2 regions of the Stenotrophomonas sp. X genome follow, and region 1 is predicted to be linked to the other one. Evidence: riboswitches for the same ligand, from Rfam matches in the RefSeq annotation. Region 1 holds a riboswitch; the other holds the start of a gene.
The links. Region 1 has a riboswitch for thiamine pyrophosphate ahead of thiC (phosphomethylpyrimidine synthase ThiC). Riboswitches for the same ligand answer to the same signal wherever they lie in the genome.
Positions count from the first base shown of each region.

Region 2: linked by a shared signal. The riboswitch ahead of ACZ75I_RS00685 (TonB-dependent receptor) and the one ahead of thiC (phosphomethylpyrimidine synthase ThiC) in region 1 are both predicted to bind thiamine pyrophosphate.

Region 1 covers NZ_CM146756.1:3,500,177-3,509,427, forward strand. The annotation lists gene ACZ75I_RS16150 (helix-turn-helix transcriptional regulator) at 1-617, opposite strand, end outside; gene ACZ75I_RS16155 (winged helix-turn-helix domain-containing protein) at 733-3,051, opposite strand; gene ACZ75I_RS16160 (ion channel) at 3,310-3,981, opposite strand; gene thiC (phosphomethylpyrimidine synthase ThiC) at 4,118-5,962, opposite strand; TPP riboswitch at 6,045-6,146, opposite strand; gene ACZ75I_RS16170 (BCCT family transporter) at 6,371-7,948, shown strand; gene ggt (gamma-glutamyltransferase) at 8,511-9,251, opposite strand, start outside.
Region 2 covers NZ_CM146756.1:149,063-158,313, forward strand. The annotation lists gene ACZ75I_RS00660 (DUF2268 domain-containing putative Zn-dependent protease) at 1-739, opposite strand, end outside; gene ACZ75I_RS00665 (OmpO family porin) at 901-1,476, shown strand; gene ACZ75I_RS00670 (Dyp-type peroxidase) at 1,743-2,717, shown strand; gene ACZ75I_RS00675 (hypothetical protein) at 2,804-3,220, shown strand; gene pnuC (nicotinamide riboside transporter PnuC) at 3,317-3,889, opposite strand; gene ACZ75I_RS00685 (TonB-dependent receptor) at 3,898-6,087, opposite strand; TPP riboswitch at 6,158-6,253, opposite strand; gene ACZ75I_RS00690 (phosphotransferase enzyme family protein) at 6,352-7,476, opposite strand; gene ACZ75I_RS00695 (glycine zipper 2TM domain-containing protein) at 7,605-8,012, opposite strand; gene ACZ75I_RS00700 (response regulator) at 8,480-9,118, opposite strand; gene ACZ75I_RS00705 (ATP-binding protein) at 9,194-9,251, shown strand, end outside.

The DNA.
Region 1 (9,251 bases):
TACCAGCTGGAGAAGTTGGTCAGCTCGGCCAGTTCGCCGATGCGCACCACCCGGTGGCTGTTGCCTTCCAGATAGAGGCGCGCGCGCTGCATGCGGCCGAACACCTGGCGCTTGCGGCTGCGCGAGCGGCCCGGGCAGCGCTGCACGTTGTCGGCCAGGCCACGCTGCAGGCCCGCGAGGTGCAGCAGCAGCGGGCGCAGGGCCTGCGCCGGCTGGCCGCTGGCCAGCGCATCGCGCCACAGGCGCAGCGCCACGCGGGCATCAGTACGGTTCATCCGGCCACGACCTGCATACAGGCCGCAGTCGGCCATCTCGGTCAGCACGCGAAGCGCTTCGATGTTCAGGTTCAGGCCGACGCACAACCCGTTGCGACCGGCCTGCACCAGCGGCCGCGATTCCTTCTCGAAGGCGATCCACTCGCCCTGGCGCAGGCGGAAGCGCCCTTCCTTGGCCTCGACCCACGAGCTGCCACGCACCTGCATCCAGACAGTGAAGCTGGAGCCGGCGGTCTGCAGGCTGCCCAGCCGGGCCACGCCCAGGCAGGTCGGTGCGACTTCGTCGAGCGACCGGTCCAGGGAAACAGTTTGGCCGCGATCGGCCAGCGAGAGTTGACGCATGGGGGCACCACGGATTTGCCTAGTACAGGACTCCGTTTTGCCAAATCAGGCGGCACCGCGTCAGGAAGGTCCGACGAGATCGCCACGAATTCGCGACGAGATCCCGACGAAGAAATTACGAAGGCCCGTTTCCCTTGAACAACAACAACTTGGAGAATGCGGGAAACAGTGCAGGCGGGCGTTCGGGCAACCGCATCACGCCGATGTCAGCGCCATCGCTGACCGCCATCGCCACGAACAGGTCCTTTCCGTCGGCGCTGGCACTGAGCCCGTTGCCGGCGCTGAGCCGTTCTGCGTCCAGGCAGCGTTCCGCCTCCTCGCGGCCGGGCTGGATGCGCACGAAGGTGGTGCCACACGTTGTAGAGGTACCGAGGTAGCCGATGCCGCTGTTGCCGGTCACGGTCCAGGCCCGGTATCGCCAGCGGCTGGGCCGGTCATCGCTGATCTGCTGCACGCTGGCCGGGGACAACGCGGCATCCGCCGACCACAGGCCACCGGCGGCCAAGCGGGTGAACAACACGCGGCCACTGCTCCGGTCAAAGCGCGCCTGCGACACCCCATCGATGCTGGCCAAGCGGCGCCAGGGCTGGACGCTGCGATCGAACAGGCTCAACCGCGTGCGCTGGTCGGCATCGCGCTCGACCACAAACAGCTGCTGCGGCGAGGCGCCATACAGTGCCTGCAACGGCTGTTCGGCCGGAACCGGCAAGGGTTGCAGGCGTTCATCGCGTGGCGCGATTTCATAGAGCACCGTGCGCCCATGCGCATCGCGGCCAACCACCAGCAACTGCCGGCTGTCGGCCGACCAGTCCGGCGCCTGCCGCGCTTCCGGCCGCAGCCCTTCAATGGGACGCAGCGAATCCGGTCGCTGCATGTCCGCCCACCACAGCGCGAAGCTGCCGGAACGATCGGAGGTGAAGACCAGCTGGCGGCCATCAGGCGCTGCCATCGGCTGTCCATCGCGGCCACTGGAGGCGAACAGGCGCTCGGGCGTGCCGCTGCCCTGCATCGGCACCTTGAACACGCCGAACTGCGCGCGCCGGTGGACGAAAGCCAGCATGCCACCGCGTCGCGACACTGCCGGCCACTGCGCATCATCCAGGCCGGCATCGCGCAACGTGTGCCGCTCGACATCCAGGTAATAGAGCCGCGCCTCGCTATCGACACGACGACCGAAGACGATGGTTCGGCCATCGTCCAGCCAGGCCCAGCCGCGCAGCTCTGCCGCTTCATCGGTCAACTGCTCGGGCGTACCGCCCGCGGCCGGCACCCGCCACAGATCACCCAGCTGAGGGTTGCGCACGAACACCAGCCATTGCCCATCGGGCGAATACCGCGGTGCGTAGTCGAAGTCATCCTCATCGACGCTGTAGGCCAGCGCGCGCCACTGGCCACTGGCCAGGTCCAGCACACGGATGCCACGGTGCGCGTAGCGACCGACCATGCTGCCGAACACGAGGCCACGCCCATCTGGCGTCCAGTCGAAACTGAGCAGCTCCGTGCCATCGCAGCGTGTGGCCTGGCGCAGTGCGCCACCGGTGGCGCTGGCGATCAGTACCTGGCAGCCGCCGTCGGCGGAGAACCGCGCGAAGGCGATTTCGCGGCCATCTGGCGACCAGTTCGGGAAGCGATCGACGGCACCGGCCGGTGGCGCCAGCAACTGGCGCGCCGGCGCGTTGCCGGAGGTCTGCAGCTTGATCGCGCCACCGCCGTTGCCATCCTCGTTGGCGCCCTCATAGGCCACCAGCGAACCATCCGGTGACAGCGTGGGATAGGTTTCAAAGCCGCTGGTCGCGGTGATCAACCGATACGGCCGCTGCGGGCTGCCGATCACCCGCGTACCGTTCTCCACGGCAGCCTCCACCGGCGAACTGCCGGCCGGTGCACGGCGCAGCAGCAGCGTGGTCAACACCAGCAGCGTGGCCAGCATCAACACGCCCAACGCCAGCAGCACGCGCCGACGGATATGGCGCCAGCGGCGGCGCGCTGCCTGTGGATGCGCAGGCAACGCAGCAGTGGTCACCGGCTGCGCGGCCATGCCTTCGTCGTCAGGGACGCCTGCGGCCACGGGCTCGGCATCGTCCAGCACCTGTACCGGGACCAGAAGCCGATAGCCGGTCTTGGCGATGGTTTCGATGTAGGCCTGGCCGTTGTCGTCGTCGTTGCTGAACGCCTTGCGCAGCTGGGTGACGGCCTGGGTCAGCACATCGTTGGTCGGCAGCGTGTCCGGCCATACCTCGGCGAACAACTCGTCGCGGGTGACAACGCGGCCCGGCTGCCGCAGCAGCACGCGCAGCACGCCTAGGGCCTTCGGCGTCAGCCGGCGCGGGCGACGCGCGCCGACGACCTCGACTTCGCGCGAGGACAGAGTGACGGTGCACTCTCCTATCCGTATCCGATCGGATACCGGGGGCTGGATTTCGCTGCTGTTCATTTTCTGCTACACAGTAGAGACAGGTCCCGGGCAGTGTTGCCTTCGATACCGCCCCGTCCTGGGAACAGCGAAAAGCCAGACTCCGCACAAAGCATCGGCGCATACCGCAAAAACAATCGAGCGCGCGAATACTAGCCTATGCAAGTTACCTCGCCTATCGCGTGGTCGACATCAGGCTCTCTCTCGCCGACGCATTCACATAATTTGCGACATCATTCGCGCCCTTTCGGGCGCGAAATTTTTATCTGGCGTTCATTTTCACATGCGCCGCAACATGGTCAATCCGACCAGCCGCGAAACCACCAAAGCCACGTACATCACGCCGGAAAACTGCTCCAGCATGACCAGTGCGCGTGCCTGTGGATGCAACGGCACGACGTCACTCAAGCCGACGCCAGACAGCAAGCTGAAGCTGAGATAAAGCAGCTCCATCCAACTGCGCTGCGCGCCTCCGCCGGTGCCCTGGAAGCTGCCCGGGTACCACTGCTGGCATACCGCGAATGCGAACGCGAATGCCCATGCAAGCAAGGTGAATGTCGCGCCGGCGGCGAACAGCTCGTCACGGGTGACCTTGTGGTCCTGGAGCATGTACGCAATCAGGGCGCCGGCCGTGTAGAAGTACAGCAGGCTCTCCAGCAACTGCGCGGTGGTCAGCAATGCGCTGCGGTCGAGCAATGCACCGGCCAGCGAGAACACCACCGACGGGATGGCCAGCACCAGTGCCAGCCAGGTGCCCAGCGGGCTGCGCTGCACCACCCACAGCGCCAGGCCCAGTACCGCCATGCCGAACATGCCCAGCGCCGCGCGGCCGGCAGCGGTGTCATCCAGCGCGGGGTACAGCAGCACCGCGATCAACTGGGCGCCCAGCAGCCAGGCCGAAGGATGACGGCGGGCAATGGCCAGCCAACGGGTGGTCATGGCAACAGGCATGGTGTCCTTCCCCCAGGGTGATGCGCGGAGCATAGCGGGGAGCGGCGTGATGAGCGGTGGTGCCGGCCGCTGGCCAGCACGCTTCCCGGCCCCCGCACAACCGGCTGCCGGCCAGCGGCCGGCACCCGGCTACTCGTCATCCCTGCTGGTAGACCTCTGCGCCAGCCGCGCGGAACTCCTCCGACTTCTCCTTCATGCCGGCCTCGGCGTAGTCACGCACATCCTGGGTGATCTTCATCGAACAGAAGTGCGGGCCGCACATCGAGCAGAAGTGGGCCAGCTTGTGCGCATCCTTCGGCAGCGTCTCGTCATGGAACTCCTTGGCCTTCTCCGGATCCAGGCCAAGGTGGAACTGGTCTTCCCAGCGGAACTCGAAGCGCGCCTTGCTCAACGCGTTGTCGCGAACCTGCGCGCCCGGATGGCCCTTGGCCAGGTCGGCTGCATGCGCGGCAATGCGATAAGCCATGATGCCGTCGCGCACGTCCTGGCGATTGGGCAGGCCGAGATGCTCCTTCGGCGTCACGTAACAGAGCATGGCCGTGCCGAACCACCCGATCATCGCCGCGCCGATCGCGCTGGTGATGTGGTCGTAGCCCGGTGCGATATCGGTGGTCAACGGCCCCAGCGTATAGAAAGGCGCCTCGCCGCACTCACGCAGCTGCTTGTCCATGTTCTCCTTGATCAGCTGCATCGGCACGTGGCCGGGGCCCTCGATCATGGTCTGCACGTCGTGCTTCCAGGCAATCTTCGTCAGCTCGCCCAGCGTTTCCAACTCACCGAACTGCGCGGCGTCGTTGGCATCGGCGATGCAACCCGGGCGCAGGCCATCGCCCAGCGAGAAGGTCACGTCGTAGGCCTTCATGATTTCGCAGATCTCTTCGAAATGCGTGTAGAGGAAATTCTCCTTGTGATGCGCCAGGCACCACTTGGCCATGATCGAGCCCCCGCGGCTGACGATGCCGGTCACCCGCTTGGCGGTGAGTGGCACGTAGCGCAGCAGCACGCCGGCGTGGATGGTGAAGTAGTCCACACCCTGCTCGGCCTGCTCGATCAGCGTATCGCGGAAGATCTCCCAGGTCAGTGCTTCGGCGCGGCCATCGACCTTCTCCAACGCCTGGTAGATCGGCACCGTACCGATCGCCACCGGCGAGTTGCGGATGATCCACTCGCGGGTTTCATGGATGTGCTTGCCGGTGGACAGGTCCATCACGGTGTCACCGCCCCAGCGGATCGCCCACACCAGTTTCTCTACCTCCTCGGCGATTCCCGAGGAAACGGCGCTGTTGCCGATGTTGGCATTGATCTTGGTCAGGAAGTTGCGGCCGATGATCATCGGCTCGCTTTCCGGATGGTTGATGTTGTTGGGCAGCACCGCGCGGCCGCGCGCGATTTCATCCCGCACGAACTCCGGCGTGATGATCTTCTGGATCGAGGCGCCGAACGCCTCGCCCGGGTGCTGCTGCAGCAGGCCCGCATCGCGGATCGCTTCCAGCCGCTGGTTCTCGCGGATGGCAACGAATTCCATTTCCGGGGTGATGATGCCGCGGCGCGCGTAGTGCATCTGGGTGACGTTCGCGCCTGCCCGTGCACGGCGCGGCAGGCTGCGTGCGGGGAAGCGCACGGCAGCGAGCTTGGGGTCGTGCTCGCGATCACGCCCGAACGACGAACTCAGGCCTTCGAGCTGCTCGGTATCGCCACGTTCCTCCACCCAGCCGCGACGCAGTGCCGGCAGACCGGCGGACAGATCGATACGCACGCCCGGATCGGTGTAGGGGCCGGACGTGTCGTAGACCGTGACCGGCGCATTCTCTTCGCCGCCGAACAGCGTCGGGGTGCGGGTCAACGCGATCTCCCGCATCGGCACCTGCAGATCCGGGCGCGAACCGGGCACGTGGATCTTGCGCGAGCCGGGAATGGGCCGGGTCACGGATTCGGAGAGTTGCTGGGCCTGTTGCTGCAGGGCGGAGAGCTGTGCGTTCATCGGGCATCGTCCAGGAAGGTCAGGGACGAAGCGGCGGCGCACTGCGACCGCGCCCGGACGCTCCATGGGCGGAGTCCGGGAATGGCTGCATTGCAAAGCTTCCCTACGCCGGTATGAGCCGGATCAGGTTCCAAGGGACTGTCTCAACCGTGGCCACATGGCCGCGGTACCCCCGCTTCTTGGCGTGCATTAGAGCATAGACCGCCCGCCTCCGGAGTTGCCCCCAATCGATATTCGTTAACAGAACCATGACGTCGCGTTCAGTAACGTGCACGTCCGTCGCGCTCCAGCGACCGATGCTTCCTTCGCCGCCGACGCGGCCCCTGCCCGGTTCGCGCTGCATGCCGCCGGCCCTTCGCTGCAAGCTCTGCTCGCTCCCCTCAATCCCTTGATCGGAGAAGCTCCTTCATGGTGTTTCGCGTTTCCATCGCACTGGTTCTGCTGCTGGTGCTGCTTGCCGGTATTGCACCCGGCCCCTTCAATACCGTGGTGCAGAGCATCCTCGGCGAGCTCATCCGCGGCATCGGCTGGCTGTACCTGCTGGTCGTGTTCCTGGCTCTGGTATTCCTGATGTACCTGGCCTTCGGTCGCTTCGGCAACCTGCGCATCGGCGGCGAAGACGCCGAGCCGGAGTTCTCGCGGGCCAGCTGGATGTCGATGCTGTTCGCCGCCGGCATGGGTATCGGCCTGGTGTTCTGGGGCGCAGCCGAGCCGATCTCGCATTTCAGCAAACCGCCCGAAGGATTGACGCCAGAGAGCATGGACGCCGCGCGTGCTGCCATGCGCTATGTGTTCTTCCATTGGGGCCTGCACCCGTGGGCTATCTATGCCCTGATCGGACTGGCAATGGCTTGGTTCCAGTTCAATCGCCAAGGTGGTGGTCAGATCAGCGACATGCTGCAGCCGATCATTGGCCGTCACCATCGCGGCTGGGCCGGAAAGGTGGTCAACATCTCTGCGGTGGTGGCCACCGCAGTCGGCGTGGCAACCGCACTCGGCTTCGGCACGGTGCAGATCGCGGCCGGCGTGGAGCGCGTTTTCGGTGTTCAGGCGGGGGTACCGCTGCAGCTGACCATCATCGCAGTGGCATTCGTGCTGTACATGGCATCCACACTCAGTGGCGTTGGGCGGGGCATGAAATGGCTGTCCAACGTCAACCTGGCGCTGGCAGCATTGCTGCTCGCACTAGTACTGGTGCTTGGCCCGACCGGCGCCATCTTCAATACCTTCACCACCACGCTGGGCTCCTATCTCAACCAGCTGGTGACCATGAGCCTGCGCATGTCGCCGTTCTCGTCCAGCACCTGGGTGGCTGACTGGACGATCTTCTACTGGGCCTGGTGGATTTCCTGGGCACCGTTCGTCGGTTCGTTCATCGCGCGCATCTCACGTGGCCGCAGCGTGCGCGAGTTCGTGGTGGGAGTCGTACTTGCGCCAACCCTGTTGGGCTTCTTCTGGTTCTCGGTCTTCGGTGGTACCGCGATCTGGTCGCAGATCTTCGGCCACGCAGACCTGGTGCAGGCACTGGGCAACGGCTACGAGACGGTGCTGTTCACCCTCTTCGACAGCCTTCCCCTGCCGTTGCTGCTGTCGAGCATCGCACTAGTGTTGTTGATGATCTTCTTCGTGACTTCGGCCGATTCCGCAGTGCTGGTACTGGCCACGATGTCCACCGACGATGCGGGCGAGCCACCGCGCAGGCACAAGATCGCGTGGGGTGTGGGCATCGCGTTGATCGCGGGTGCGTTGCTGCTTGCGGGTGGTCTGGAGGCGCTTCAGGGAATGATCACCATCGCGGCGTTGCCATTTGCGCTGCTGATGGTGCTGGTGATGGTGTCGCTGTACCGCGTGCTCGACCAGGAGTACACGCGCGAGCGGCGGCAGGCGCAGCGCCAGCGGCACATGATCGATGCGTGGATCGCACGCGAGATGGCGGCGCAGGAGGAGACGCAGGCCGAGGCCGCACGCGCGCACGATCAGGATTGAGCGTGTTTTGCAGCCTGCGGCTGCACCGCTTTTTCAAGCAAGTGCAAGTGCAAGTGCAGAAGCCAAGGCGGCTCTGGGCTTCTGCTTGCTTGGCGGGGAGGGGGCAGATGGCGGGACACGCCGCAAGTACGTCCCTGTAGGCTCGGCCACGGCATCCATGCCGTGGACGGTCCCGCCATCTGCCCCCTCCCCGCCTCCGACGATTTCCCGGTGACGGCAGTAGATCCACGCCATGCGTGGATCAGGTGTATCGGAAAACAAGAAGGGGGCGGATCCGTTTTCCTTCGGAAAACGGATCCGCCCACAACCCACAGCGCGCGGCTGTTGCTGTTGCCTTTGCTTTTGATCTTCTTCTTTCTCTTCCTGCGGTGGCGGCCGCAGGAAACTGTCAGGGGTCGGGCGGGTGGGCTGGGCGGGGTTGTCCGCGGCATGGATGCCGCGGCCAAGCCTACAAGGACGTACTTGCGGCGTCCCCCGTCCAGCCCACCCGCCCGGCCCAATCACATGATCCCGCTTTCCGGAACCCACCGCAGAGGGGGCTCAGCCCGGTGGCCGGGAAACCTCAATACCCCGCCGCCTGCCCATCCTTGCGACTCTCCGACGCGCCGTAATACACGCCCGTCTCCGGGTCGCGCATGATCGCCTGATAGCCGCCATACGGGCCGTCGGCGAACACGATGCGATGCCCTTTGCGCATCAGCGCACGCACTGTTTCATACGGGAAGCCGGTTTCCAGATTCACTTCACCACCGTCGGTCATCGCCGTGGCCTGACTCGTCGGTTCAGTCGAGCCTTCGTGCTGGATGCGCGGCGCATCACCGGCTTCCTGCAGGTTCATGCCGAAGTCCACCAGGTTCATCACGATCTGCGCATGGCCCTGCGGCTGCATCGCGCCGCCCATCACGCCGAAGCTGGCATACGGCTTGCCACCCTTGGTGATGAACCCCGGAATGATCGTCTGGAAGGGGCGCTTGCCCGGTGCGTATCCGTTGGGATGGTTCTTCTGCAGCACGAACATCTCGCCGCGGTCCTGCAGGATGAAGCCCAATCCCGGCGGCGCCATGCCGCTGCCCATGCCGCGGTAATTGGACTGGATCAACGAGACCATCATGCCGTCGGCGTCGGCCACGGTCATGTAGATCGTGTCGCCTTCCTCCAGCTGCTTCGGTGTGCCCGGCTGCACTTCCTTCAAGGCCTTGTCCATCGAGATCAGCGCGCGGCGCTGCGCGGCGTACTCCTTGGAGATCAGCTTCTGCACCGGCGCCGGCTGGAATGCCATGTCGGCGTAGAAGCGCGCACGGTC
Region 2 (9,251 bases), 940 kb from region 1:
CCAGGGCGCATTCGCGGCCCTGCGTCCAACGACGCAGATGCGCGTTGGCCGGTTGCCCCGAGATCAGTTCGCCCACGTACTCGGCGCCGCCTTCAAGCAACGTCTGATAGAGCAGGGTGGGCTGCGCGACATCGACGCTCGCACCGGGCTGCTGCACGTGCACGTACTCATGGGCGATCAGGTGCACGAAACGGTCGCCCACATCGGGCTGCATCCAGTCGGCGTTGCACAGTGCCTCCAGTCCGATCACCACGCCGTCGGGCGTGGTGACACCCCCGCTGTTGCCCCGACCCACCAGCACGGTGACCGGCGGAAAACGTGCGGAGGGAAGCAGAGTGCCCAACCGATCGAGTGCCTTGGCAACCCGCTCGCGGATCTCCGGCAGCGCCGTCGCACAGGTACGTGCTTTGGCAAACAGCGCAGGTCTGCGCTGGATCGCATCTGCAAGACGATCCATCGAGCCGATACGGCTGTCAGTGAAGCTGCGTAGTGCATCCGTACCCGCATGCAGATAGCCGCGCTGCAGATCGTCGGCATTCGGCTTCCCTCCGCTTGCATCCAGCACGCTGAAGAAGCGCGTGACATCGTCGGTCTGAATCACGATGCGCCCGGAAGGGCGGGTACGCTCGGCTGCGTTGGCTACCTGCAGCATCATCGGCAGGGCGAAGAGCAGCAAAGCCCGCACTGTGCGCCGGGCATGAAGCGGAAACAGCAGTGACGCGACTGATGCGTGCGGCATGAGGAGTTCCCTGAACGCCAGCCTTATTTATACACCAGTCAGTTCAATATTCAGGGTCGATTGGCCCCCCTAACGGATAATTCACACCTGTCGACCGCCTCCTCTCTCTCCCCCTCCCGGGAGGCGGCCGACGAAACCAAAATAATTAAAGGTGTGTCCCGATGAACAAGAATTCGCTGCTCGCCCTGGGTCTTCTGGCTGCCCTGCCGTTCGCTGCATCGGCAACCGATGGCCTGTCGTACAACTACGTTGAAGGCGGCTATGTGAACACCGATGCCAAGGGCGGCGACGCCGATGGCTGGAAGGTGAAGGGTTCCGTGGCGGTGCACCCGAACTTCCACATCTTCGGCGACTACAGCGCGCAGGAGACCGACACGTTCAAGAACGACGTCGACCAGTGGCGCATCGGCGCCGGCTACAACTACGGCATCGCACCGAACACCGACCTGGTCGCCCGCGTCGCGTACCAGAAGTTCGACATGAAGCATGGCCTGGACTTCAACGGCTACTCCACCGAAGTTGGCGTGCGCACCGCGTTCAACCCGTACGTGGAAGGCTACGTGATGGCCGGCTACGAGGACTACACCAAGAAGCACGGCATCAACCCGGACGGCGAGTTCTACGGCCGCGTCGGCGCCACCGCCAAGTTCAACCAGAACTGGGGCCTGAGTGGCGAAGTGAAGCTGGCCAAGGCCGGCGACCGCGAGTGGTTCGTGGGCCCGCGCTTCACCTGGTAACAAACGCCCGTTGTTAGAGCGTGTTGTGCTGGCGTGTGACTCTCTCTCTCTCCCACACGCCAACCGAAGCCCGGCCTCGCGCCGGGCTTCTTCTTTTGTGTGCGTCCGGAGAGTGCAGGGCCGCAGCAGTTCCATGTAGCGCGGGAATGCACGGTGCTGCTCGCAGGACGGAACGAGAACCGCTCCGTTGCCGGTCAGGCGGTTCCGCTATGATCCCGGCACGTCGCCATTGACGATGCACCCGCCTCAAGCCAGCAGGAACTGCCGTGAATTCCCAGCCCGCACCGATCACCGCCCTCAACCACACGCTCGACAACGAGCCGCAGCAGATCACCGCACCGCTTACTCATTCGGCGGCGTTTCTGGTGCTGAAGGTGAAGGATGACGAGGCGTCGATCGCCAAGGCACGCGAGGTGCTGGCGAGCACCGATGACCTGATCAAGAACACCGCCATCCGCGAGATCGAGCGCACCTTCACCTGCAACGTGGCCATCGGCCATCGCGTGTGGCAGCCGCTGGTGGGCTCCACGCCGCCACGCGAGCTGAAGCCGTTCCGCGAGATCAAGGGCGCGACCCACACCGCTGTGGCCACGCCCGGTGACCTGCTGTACCACATCCGCGCACGTACCATGGACCTGATCGTGGCGTTCGAGCGCAACCTGCTGATGGCCTTCGGTGATGCGGTGGAAGCGGTCGATGACGTGGCCGGCTTCCGCTACTTCGATGGCCGCGATCTGCTCGACTTCGTCGACGGCACCGCCAACCCGGAAGGACTGTCGCTGCCGGAAGCCACCATTGTTGGCGATGAAGACCCGGAGCATGCCGGCGGCAGCTACGTGGTGGTGCAGAAGTACCTGCACAACCTCGATGCCTGGCGCGCGCAGAAGACCGAGGCGCAGGAGGCGATCATCGGCCGCACCAAGCACGACAACATCGAGCTGGATGATGCGCCGGCCGATGCGCAGAAATCGCACAAGACGCTGTGCACCATCGAAGACGCCGACGGCGAGCACGAAATCCTGCGCGACAACATGCCGTTCGCCAACCCGGGTCGCGGCGAGTACGGCACCTACTTCATCGGCTACACGCGCCGCCTGTGGGTGATCGAGAAGATGCTCGAGCGCATGTTCATCGGCAATCCTGCGCCGCTGCACGACCGCATCCTCGACTTCTCCACCGCCACCACCGGCGTGACCTTCTTCGCGCCCTCGCGCAAGGTGCTGGCCGACCTGGGCGAGTGATCGCGCCGGGCCATCACGGCCCGCCATCTGCCTGTCATCTATGGCGCCGACCATGGCGCGCTGGAGGGGAGCGCAGGAGGCAGGCGATGGTCATGTCAGCAAACAGGACCGGCATCCGCCGCTGGTGGCGGCCACTGGCCGCGTTGTTCGCCGCGCTGGCGCTGGGCAGTTCGGCGTCGTCCGCACACGAAGCCCCTGCGCACTGGATGGCCTACGCCGCCGCCGTGGGTGGCCAGCTGCAGCAGCGCCTGCAGCAGGAGCAGGACCCGCAGGCGCAGCGCGTGGTGGAGTGGTTGCGTGCACACCCGGATACACCCACGCCGCTGCCTGTGAGCCTGTGGATTGCGGCGGACGGCCGCATCTCGAAGCTGGAGTTCGACAGCCTGGGTGACGCCCAGGTCGATGCCGACCTGCGCGCGACGTTGCAGGCAGCGCCGTTGCAGGCCGCACCGCCGGCCGACATGCGCCAACCGCTGCGATTGGGTCTGGTGCTTGACCGGTAGATCCACGCCATGCGTGGATGGGCCTACCGGTGACCCTTCAGCCACGCATGGCGTGGCTCCACTGTGGATGGCCAGCGCACAGCCCGGCCATCCGCATCAACGAACCGGCGCCACCTGCGGTTCGCGCGCGGCCGCGCTCCATGCGCGCAGGCCGAACACGGCCAGGCCGAGGAAGAACACGTACAGCGCGGCAGTTACGTGCAGCGACTTGAACAGGTACGCACCCACATAGACCACGTCCACGGCGATCCATACCCACCAGCAGGCGACGTGGCGGCGCGCCTGCCACCACTGGCCGACCAGGCTCAGTGCGGTCAGCATCGCGTCCAGCCACGGCAGCGCGGCATCGGTGAAGGTGTGCATGGCCGCACCCAGCGCCACGCCACCGCACAGGCCGAAGGCCAGGTCGCGCAGCAGCTTGCCTCGCGCCAGTGGCACGATGCGGATGCTGCCCTCATCGGCGGCGTGCTGGCGCCAGTTGAGCCAGCCGTAGACCAGGAAGCCACCGAAGGCGACCTGCAGCAGGGTGTCCGAGTACAGCTTGGCCTCGGCGAACACCAGGCCATACAGCGTGACCGACAGCAGGCCCACCGGCCATGCAGACAACCGGCGCCGGGCCATCAGCCAGACGCCGAGCACGCTGCACAGCGCGGCGGTCCACTCGAGCACGACGCCGTTCACAGCGCGAACGTCACCGACAGGCGCGCCTGTCGCGGTGCGCCGGGGAACAGGTAGTAGTCACCGCCGCTGCTGCCGGTGTCACGCCAGTAGAAGCGGTTGAACACGTTGTCCACCGACAGGTTCCAGGTCACGGCACGCTCGTGCAGCCGGTGCTGGAAACGCAGGCCGGCATCGAACACCGAGTAGTCCGGCGCGCGCACGGCGCCGTCGGCGCGTGCCACGTTGGCACCGGCATAGCGCCACCCGCCAGTGACATCCAGGCCCTGCACGAACGGCAGTGCATAGGCCACGTGCACGCTGGCACGCACCTTCGGCACGTTCACCAGCTGATGGCCCTCATAGGCCGGCGTGCCGGTGTCGCGCGCGCGCGCCTGCAGCACGCTGGCACTGGCCACGATCTGCAATGCGTCCGTCAGCTGGCCGTTGGCGGTCAGCTCCAGGCCGGTGTGGGTCTGCGTGCCTTCCTCGACGAAGGTGTAACCCACGTCGCTGTTGTCCGGCTTGGCGTACTGGTACGGCTGCGAAATGCGGAACACGGCTGCGCCCAGCGTCAACGCCTCGACCGGCACGTACTTCACGCCCACTTCCAGCTGGCGCGACTGTACCGACGGCAGGAAGGTGTCAGCGTTGCTGGTCCAGAACGGCGCTTCCTGGCCCAGCGAAATGCCGCGCACGTAACTGGCGTAGGCGTTGAGCTGGTCGGTGGCTTTCCACACCACCGCAGTCTGTGGCAGGAAGCGCGACAGGCGGCTGTGCCGCTGCGGGATGCCGCGCTTGTCGTAGGCGCGCTCGTCCAGGCGCACGAAGCGGCCACCGGCCAGCCACTGCCAGTCGTCACCAAAGCTCATCCGGTCCAGCGCGAAGAACGCGGTCTGGCGACTGTCCAGGCGACGTGCGGACGGGCCCGGCATCTTCGGCGACGGCGCGAACACCGGCACCGGTGCGTCGTGAATGTTGCTGGTGCCGACGTACTCGTTGACGCTCGGGCGCCTGTCCACGGTGCGGCGGAAGTAGTCGGCACCGAGGGTCAGCTGGTGGCCGATACTGCCGGTCTCGAAGCGGCCACGCAGTTCGGCACGGGCCTGCTGGTTTTGGCGGGTGTCGTCCGGGCTGCGGTAGTCGTAGACGTCATAGTCGCCGTTCGGCGCGAAATAATTGCCCGGCACGCTGCCGTCGGCGCACTGCGTGGCGTAGTAGCAGCCGTAGGCGAAGGCGACGTTGTCGTCGATCACCGAACGGCTATGGCCCACCGATACACGTGATTGCCAGGCGTCGTTGAAGTCGTAAGTATGCAGCGCGGTGATGTTGGTGCTGGCGATATCCACCGGGCGCTGCCACGGCTGGTAGCCGAGCAGATGCTCGCGGTCGACACCGCGCGGCAGGTCACGCGCGCCCAGCAGCTGGTAGCCGGACACCGAGCGCTGCGAGCTGGTCTGATAGTTGGCATCCACTTCCAGCTTGCCGCGCTCGCCGATCAGCCAGTCGGCGGCCAGCGAGTAGAAGTTGCGGCGGCCATCGGCATGCTCGACGTAGGAATTGCTGGAATCCCATGCGGCATTCAGGCGCAGGCCGAAGCGCGGGGTGATCCAGTGGCCGACATCGACGGCGACGTAGCGCGAGCCTTCCGAATCGGTGCCGAGCGTGGCGGTGCGCACTTCGGCCGGGCGCTTGCCGATGTAGTTGACGATGCCGCCCGGCGCCATCACCCCTGCCGCCAGCCCGGCTTCACCCTTGAGGATCTCCACCGACTGCACGTTCTCCAGCGCCAGGCGTTGTTCGCCGGCGATGGACAGGCCGTTGAAGCGGTAGCCGGTGGCGGCGTCCAGGGCGAAGCCGCGGATGGCGATGTTCTGGTAGTAGCCCACCGGCGCATAGGCATCACCCAGCGAGGCATCATTGCTGGCCAGCTCGGACAGCGAACGTAGCTGGCGGCGGTCGAGATAGTCGCGCTCGAGCACGTTCACCGAAGCCGGCGTGTCCTTCCACGAACCGCCACCGAAGGCGTTCACGCGCGAGGTATCGGCCTTCGGCTTGCCGGCCTGCACGCGCACCGCCGCCAGTTCGGTCGGCGAGCGCTCGGCGCCGGTGGCAGCCGCATCAGGGGATGCCTCGGCCTCGCTGGCGTGCAGTGGCAGCGCAGCGCAGAGGGCGAGGGAGAGCAGGGTGGGGCGCAGGCAGCGGTTCATTCGGTTCGTCTTCGGACAACAAGGGAGACGAAGCGACGGCGCGCAGGTGCACTGACCCATGACGGGGGTGTGGCTGCGGCTCAAAGCTCCCTACGCCGGTGCAAACCGGATCAGGTTCCAAGGGACTCTCTCAGCCTGGCAGATCCAGGCACCCCCGCTTCAGGTGACCATTTCACTACAAATGGTACGGATTTGCGAGCGCCACCCAGGGTCAGATCCCTTTCCTGCGGAAAGGGATCTGACCCCAACGCTGTGTCAACCGGATCACGCGGCGGCGTGCAGGGCCTGCAGCAGTGCCTGCCCCGGGGCGGTATGGAACCACGCCGGATGGCCAAGCATGAAGGGCTGCCACGCCACGTCGGCATTGGCGGTCGAGCCGGTGACGCCCTCGAAATACTCCACTTCGGACAGTGCGAAGTCGAAATGCACCATCGGCAGCAGGTCGGCCAGCAGGTGCACGCGTGCCGCCGACAGCGGCAGCACCTCGCGGTAGCCATCGAGCAACGCCAGCGCGATATCGACGCGCACGGCCTCCATGCCGCGCGCCAGCTCCAGCCATGCCACGGCGTTGCGCTCGATGGCGGTGGCCAGGTCGAACAGTGCGCTGGTGGGCGAGGCCAGGCCGAAATCCAGCACGGTGCTGACCTGCCCGTCGCGCCAGAGCAGGTTGGAGACATGCCAGTCGTTGTGCGCCCACAGCCGTGGTTCGTCGCGCAGGCGCTCGGCCAGGCCCGTGTGCCACGGCAGCACGTCGTGCTGCAGCTGCGCTTCCCACGGAATGCGCGCGAGATAGCGGGCCAGGCCGGGGCGCGCGTGCAGTCCTGCCTTGATTGCGGCGATCGGATCGTCGGCGCGGATCAGGTCGTCGCGCGCCACCAGCAGATGGGTGCTGCGCTGGGGCGCGTGGTAGCTGGCGGCGGCGCGGTGCAGCTGTGCGAGTGTGCGTCCGGCTTCGCGGGCCTGCGCGACATCGGTCAGCAGCGACCACGACACCGCGTCGCGGTACAGGTCGTCGCCTACGCCGACGTCGTGCAGTTCAAACGTCCATTCGCCGTGTTCGACCGCGGTGTGACCATCGGTCGCTGCCAGCACCTGTGCCACCGGCACGCCAGCAGCGTCGAGATGGGCGATGAAGCGGTGTTCTTCTTCCAGGCAGGCCGCGTTGCGCACGCTGTGGTGATGGCGCTTGATGAACACCGCGCCGCGCGTGCCATCGACGATGGCGGCAGCCGACAGCGGTCGCGGGCTGTGCCAGCGCGGTTGGCTGCCGCTGTGCAGCTGCGGATAGCACTGCCGCAACCACGCGATGTCCGCCGCGCTGATCGGTGGCCAGTCGGCAGCGACCTCGTCGTTGTTGAGGCCCTGCACGCGGTGGGAGGAAGACGTCATGCCGCAGCCCGAGAGGGGAAAGTCACATCCAAGGCTGCGCATTCAACGTCATGCGCGCGGCCAACGCAAACGGGCGGGTCATCGACCCGCCCGTCTCTGCCATCGGCAGGGTAACGCCGCCGTGCCGCTTACCAGCCGCGATGGCGACCGCGGTCGTGGTAGTAGCGGTTGTCGTAGTAACGCTCGCGCTGCCAGCGGCGGTCGTCGCCACGATCGTAGTAACCGCTGCGGTAGTAGCCACGATCGTAGCGGCGGTCGTAGCGGTTGTCGTAGTAGCGATTGTCGTAATAACGACGGTCGCGGCGGTCGGAGGTGGTCAGATTGCCGATCGCGCCGCCGGCCACGGCACCACCGACGGTGGCGGCAGGATCACCGTTGGAGAGCAGGTTGCCGGCCACGCCACCGACCACGGCGCCGACCAGGGTGCGCTTGTCCTTCCTCGACATCGCGCTGGCATCGCTGACCACGGCGACACCGGCAACCAGCGCCAGAGCCATCGCCAGACCACGGAAGCTGAGTGTGGAAGTACTGAGCATGTTCGTTCTCCTGTGAGGTGCATGCCACGCTGGGCAGGGAGGGCGCGGGGCGCCCCGGCTGCCGTGATGTCCACGCTGGCGTTACAACATTGCCGGAACATTGCCTGGTGCACCGAGCGGCTTGCGCATTCATCTAGCGGCAGGCGGCATGAAGCAAGGCTGAAAGCGGCTGCGGCCGCTCAGCTGGCGGAAAGGAAAAGGGCCGCGGAGGTGGCCCCTCCCTTCTCTGCCAAGGCGTTGGCATGTCCGACGCCCATCGCTTTCTGGGCCTGCCGCGCCTGCTCCTGCGGGGTCTCCTGCTGCGGCTGCAGCACGTCAGGCGCGCCCTGCACCGCACCGCGGCGAAGCGCCAGGCTCTGCCCGCTGGCGGCCCGCGTCTCCACGGTGACGCGGCTGGCGGCCGGACATGCGCCGGTCGATTCCTTCGACCTCGCATTGTTGCTGGTGCGATTATTGTGAATCGCGTCTCAAATTTTCCCGTCACGCAGATAGTCGAACAATTCGGCATCGCCCTTCAGCCCAAGCTTGAGCATCGCATCGCCCTTCTGCCGGCTGATGGTGCTGACGCTCTTGTGCAGCAGCAGCGAAATCTCCTTTACCGTCATGCCGGTGCCGAGCAAGCGCAGCACCTCCACCTCGCGCGGGGACAGCGGCTTGCCGTCGCCCTCGCGCATGCGCCAGCTGCCGGCCGCTTCCACCCGCTCGCGCAGGCTGCGGCTGATGTAGGGCTGGCCGCGGTAGACCGACTGGATGGCCTGTGGCAGTTCGTCCATCGACGAACTCTTGTCGACCAGGCCGAGCACGCCGCTGTCGAGCACCATGCGCAGGATCGCCAGGTTGCTGGAGACGCTGAGCATCAGCACCGGCAGGTCGGGATGGCGGCGGCGGATCATGCCGATCATGGCGAAGCCGTCGGCCTGCGGGCTGCCCGGCATGGAGTAGTCGGTGACCAGCAGGTCACAGGGCTGGCTGGCGAGCAGGGTCATCAGCGCCTGCGCGCTGTCGGCCTCGCCGACCACGCGGCCGACGCCGCTCGACTCGATGACGGCGCGGGTACCGATACGGACCACGGGGTGATCGTCTGCGATGATGATGCGCAAGCTCATGCTCTAGTATGGCCATCGGGCACGCCGGACCGCGACCATCGCGGTCCCTGGCAGGATTCTAGGAGATCGACGCAGATGCGTAGGTGGGCTGTTCGCGGGCTGCTCCTGCTGCTGGCGGTGCTGGCGCTGCCCC